2 regions of the Metabacillus mesotrionivorans genome follow, and region 2 is predicted to be linked to the other one. Evidence: riboswitches for the same ligand, from Rfam matches in the RefSeq annotation. Region 2 holds a riboswitch; the other holds the start of a gene.
What was found. A riboswitch is a leader RNA that binds a small molecule or an ion and turns the genes downstream of it on or off. The one in region 2 is predicted to bind cyclic di-AMP.
Positions count from the first base shown of each region.

Region 1: it holds a riboswitch for cyclic di-AMP, as region 2 does, so the genes downstream of both, gltT (glutamate/proton symporter GltT) here and glnA (type I glutamate--ammonia ligase) in region 2, are expected to answer to the same signal.

Region 1 covers NZ_JBQMFF010000002.1:900,282-902,472, reverse strand. The annotation lists gene gltT (glutamate/proton symporter GltT) at 1-1,194, opposite strand, end outside; cyclic di-AMP (ydaO/yuaA leader) riboswitch at 1,283-1,423, opposite strand; gene ACTSEZ_RS09765 (DNA polymerase IV) at 1,591-2,191, shown strand, end outside.
Region 2 covers NZ_JBQMFF010000003.1:258,419-260,609, reverse strand. The annotation lists gene glnA (type I glutamate--ammonia ligase) at 1-1,062, opposite strand, end outside; cyclic di-AMP (ydaO/yuaA leader) riboswitch at 1,168-1,301, opposite strand; gene ACTSEZ_RS11235 (Na-translocating system protein MpsC family protein) at 1,556-1,924, opposite strand.

The sequences.
Region 1 (2,191 bases), on a different contig from region 2:
GATGGCAGCGAGTGTATTGCCGACAAGGTTGACGACTGTGCGGGCCATATCCATGATGCGGTCAACACCTGCAATGAAGGCAAGTCCTTCTGCAGGAATACCGATCGTTCCGAGAGTGGCAAGCAGCACGACGAAGGATGTTCCAGGAACGGCAGCCATCCCTTTAGACGTAACCATCAAGACTAAGATCAGCGTTAATTGCTGAACGATTGTTAATTCAATGCCGTAGACCTGTGCGAGGAACAAGGCAGCGATGGCCTGATAAAGCACTGATCCGTCAAGGTTAAAAGTGTATCCGATCGGAACGACGAAAGACACGATTCCTTTAGGGCATCCCATTTTTTCAAGCTTTTCCATGATGCGGGGAAGGACGGTTTCAGAGCTTGACGTACTGAAGGCAAGCAGCAGCTCGTCCTTAATGTAGCGCAGCAGCATAAAGATATTAACGCCCGCCCATTTCGCCACTGCACCCAGAACGACAATCAGGAAGAAAATCAATGCAGCGTATACTAATAGAACCAATTTTCCAAGAGACAGCAGTGAATCAATTCCAAATTTCGAAACGGTTACTCCAATCAGTGCGAACACGCCGAGTGGAGCCACTTTCATTACGAGATTTACGACGTGGAACATCGCGTGTGAAACACCGTCAAAGAATTGCAGGACGGGCTTTCCGCGTTCTCCGATGGCTGCTACGCCAAGTCCGAAGAGGACGGAGAAAAAGATAATGGCAAGCATATCGCCTTCTACGACAGATTTAAAGAAGTTCGTCGGCACGATATGAAGGAACGTTTCGGCAACCGATTTTTCACTTTGCTCCTCAGATGTGTCAACATACTGCTGGATATCTGTCTTTTGGGCAGATTCAAGGTCAACACCCTGTCCCGGCTGAAAGACGTTTGCAAGCAATACACCGAGTATAATCGCAACGGTTGTAATGATTTCAAAATAGAGAATGGTTTTTCCGCCGAGTCTTCCAACGTTTTTCCCACTCCCGGCACCCGCAACTCCAACAATCAGACTGGAGATGACAATCGGAATCACGATCATTTTGATCAAACGGAGAAACAAGTCGCCAAGCGGCTGCAGCACGGCTGCAAGGCGAGGGTCATTAAACCAGATGAGACCAACTAAAATACCTAAAATCAAACCAATGAAAATTTGGGAAGCCAGTCCCAAACGAAATTTCTTCATAGATGAACCTCCTCTTTGATGTAAGAATTCTGAAAATACAAAAAAAGACCAATCTAAAGTAAGAAAGGTCTTTAATACACAATTAAAGTCTTTCTCCCAATAAAGCATACGAGGTTAACTGTCGGATTCGGGATTGAGAGTTCCCTTCCATTTACGGATTCACCCCAAGGTAAGAGTCTTACCAAATGCATGATTCCCCCGCTCTGAAAAGATTAAGCTTATTATGAAGTTTGTCTGTTTATAAAATCACACAAGATATAATTTACTCTGAATGCAGACAAGTTGTCAATTGTTTTTTACTAGCATTCAGCCTGGACGATACGCTCAGTTGGTACTTCTCATTAGGGTTATGGTAAACTTTTAACATAAAAGAGCCTTGAAAGAAGTTGAATGGAAATGAACGGACGAAACGGTCCAAGAGTGATTCTCCATGTGGATATGAACAGTTTTTACGCATCAGTTGAGATGGCGTTTGAGCCTGAGCTGAGGGGGAAACCGCTGGCCATTGCCGGAAATGTGGAAGAACGGAAGGGAATTGTTGTCACGTGCAGCTATGAGGCAAGAGCCAGGGGCGTGAAAACAACCATGCCGTTGTGGCAGGCGAAGCGCCATTGTCCCGAACTGATTGTCAGGAAGCCGAATTTTGACCGGTACCGGAAGGCATCAAGAGCGATGTTCGACCTTTTAAGAGAATTTACCGAGCTGGTGGAGCCTGTATCTATTGATGAAGGGTATATGGATTTGACGGAATATCTGAAGGAAGGCAATCCGCTTCAAGTGGCAAAAACGATTCAGCAGCGATTGCTTGAAGAGCTGCTTTTGCCATCTAGCATTGGCATTGCCCCGAATAAGTTCCTTGCCAAGATGGCTTCCAATATGAAAAAGCCCCTGGGCATCACCGTCCTCAGGAAAAGGGAGCTTCACGAGACACTGTGGCCGCTTCCAGCAGGGGAGATGCACGGAGTGGGGGAAAAAACGGCAGAAAAACTCCGCACCA
Region 2 (2,191 bases):
TGCTTCAGCAATTGCGGCGTATGCAAGATAGGGATTGGCGCTTGGATCCGGATGCCGCACTTCTATCCGTGTTGCGGCACCCCTTTTTGCAGGTATACGGATAAGGGTTGACCGGTTTGAAGTGGACCAGGCAATATAGCACGGGGCCTCAAACCCCGGTACGAGACGTTTGTAAGAGTTAACAAGCGGATTGGTAATGGCAGTCAGCTCTTCAATATAGGTGAGCACCCCATTAATAAAATAATAAGCTTCGTTTGAAAGCTGCATATCATCATTTTCATCAAAGAAGATATTTTCCCCGTCTTGAAGGAGGGAGATGTTAACATGCATACCGGAGCCGTTTACCCCTTGCAGAGGTTTAGGCATAAATGACGCATGCAGGTTAAATTGTTTTGCGACATTTTTTACGACCCACTTGTATGTTGTGGCATTATCTGCTGACGTCAGGGCATCGTTGAAACGGAAATTGATTTCATGCTGCCCGTTGGCCACTTCATGGTGGGATGCTTCAATTTTGAAGCCCATTGCTTTCAGGGTGCGGTAGATTTCAAGACGGACTCTTTCTCCCAGATCATGCGCGGGCTCAAAGTATCCCCCGGTATCGTGGGGATTTGTCGTGGGATTTCCGTTTTCGTCGGTTTTAAACAGGAAAAACTCCAGTTCCGGACCGATGCTGATGCTGTATCCAAGCGACTTGGCTCTTTTTGCGGCGAGCTGCAGGACATATCTTGGATCTCCTTCATAAGGCGTCATATCCGGATTTAATATGCTGCAAAGAAATCTTGCTTCTGCATATTTTTCCTCGACTGACCACGGAATAATAGCGAACGTGCTCAAATCCGGCTTGAGGTATAAATCAGACTGGTTAATAGGACAAAAACCCCTTATGGACGAACCGTCAAACATCATTTTTCCCTCTGCAGCCTCATCAATCTGATCGGCCGTAATGGTGACGTGCTTTAAATTTCCTTCCAGATCAACAAACTGAAGATGCAGCAGTTCGACATGCTTTTCAGCTATTTCTGCTTTTATTTCGCTTAACGGATCTAAAATAGTCAACACAAAGAACACCCCGATTTTTTAGTTTTAATTTCGTTTACGAATGAATTTTGAAAAATCGAAGGATTGTATTTTTTGTTTCAGCAGGCTGCGCTGAACGGTCACACCTTCCTCTCTCAAACAACGCATACGGAGTTAGCTGACGGATTCGGACGGTAAGAGTCGCCCGGCCGCTTGATTCAGCGGCTTCACCCCGGAAAATTGGGTCCCCCGTTCCTTAACGGATTCTGCGGATTAGGAAATAAATTGAGCCTATCATACTCCTGGATAATTTTACTTGTAAAGGGATGAAATACCGGGTTTTTATAGATGAATATTAAATCAATCTCTGTTTTTCTTCTGTTTACTCTCGTTTTCTCTCTATCTCAATTTTATTTGAGCAGCTGTCGTTTTTGCAGTCTGGTATAGACAGTGATTTTTTTAAAAAAGAAGATGCAAAGAAAAAAGAGTATGCTCAATTTGCATACTCCCTTTTTGTTCCTGTTATTTAGTTCTTTCATTCAAGGAGCCGCTCTAGATCCTTATCAACCACAAACACTTCAATTCGTTCGCCCATCTTTGTGCTGATATCGCTGTGGCTTGAAAGAACCCTGCAGCCCGTGCAGTTTTCTACAATTTCTTCAAATTTTTTACTGTACATTTCACGCAGAACCTGTCTCATTTGTTTAACGAGTTTTCTGCCATTTTCGTTTTCAACCAGATGTTTTTCCTCAACTGTGAGAACGCCCTTAAACCGGGCAATGACCATATCATGGACAATGTAGGTTCTTGTTTCCTGCGGTCCGCGTCCGATTAAATCCCTTTGAAGCTTGATAAAGGCTTCACTTAATTCCATTTCCAATTTCTTTTTAGGCGACACAGCCATTTGATTATACCCCCGGCACAAATGCTTTTGATTAGGATGAACGGATGCCGTTCAAGAGGATTTTAGAAGATGGCAAGATCCCCCTTGAGCTTTGCATCATTAGACGAGTTTATCTTACTTACCCGCCATGACCCTGTCAATAGCATTCTGTAAATGACAGGAAACAGAGTGTACAGTTGACAGGCTGATACAAGTGGGAGAGAGAAGTGAGATTTTTTAAAAACGTGAGGAAATAAGAGTAAGAGAGAGAATAATAGACTAAAGGTC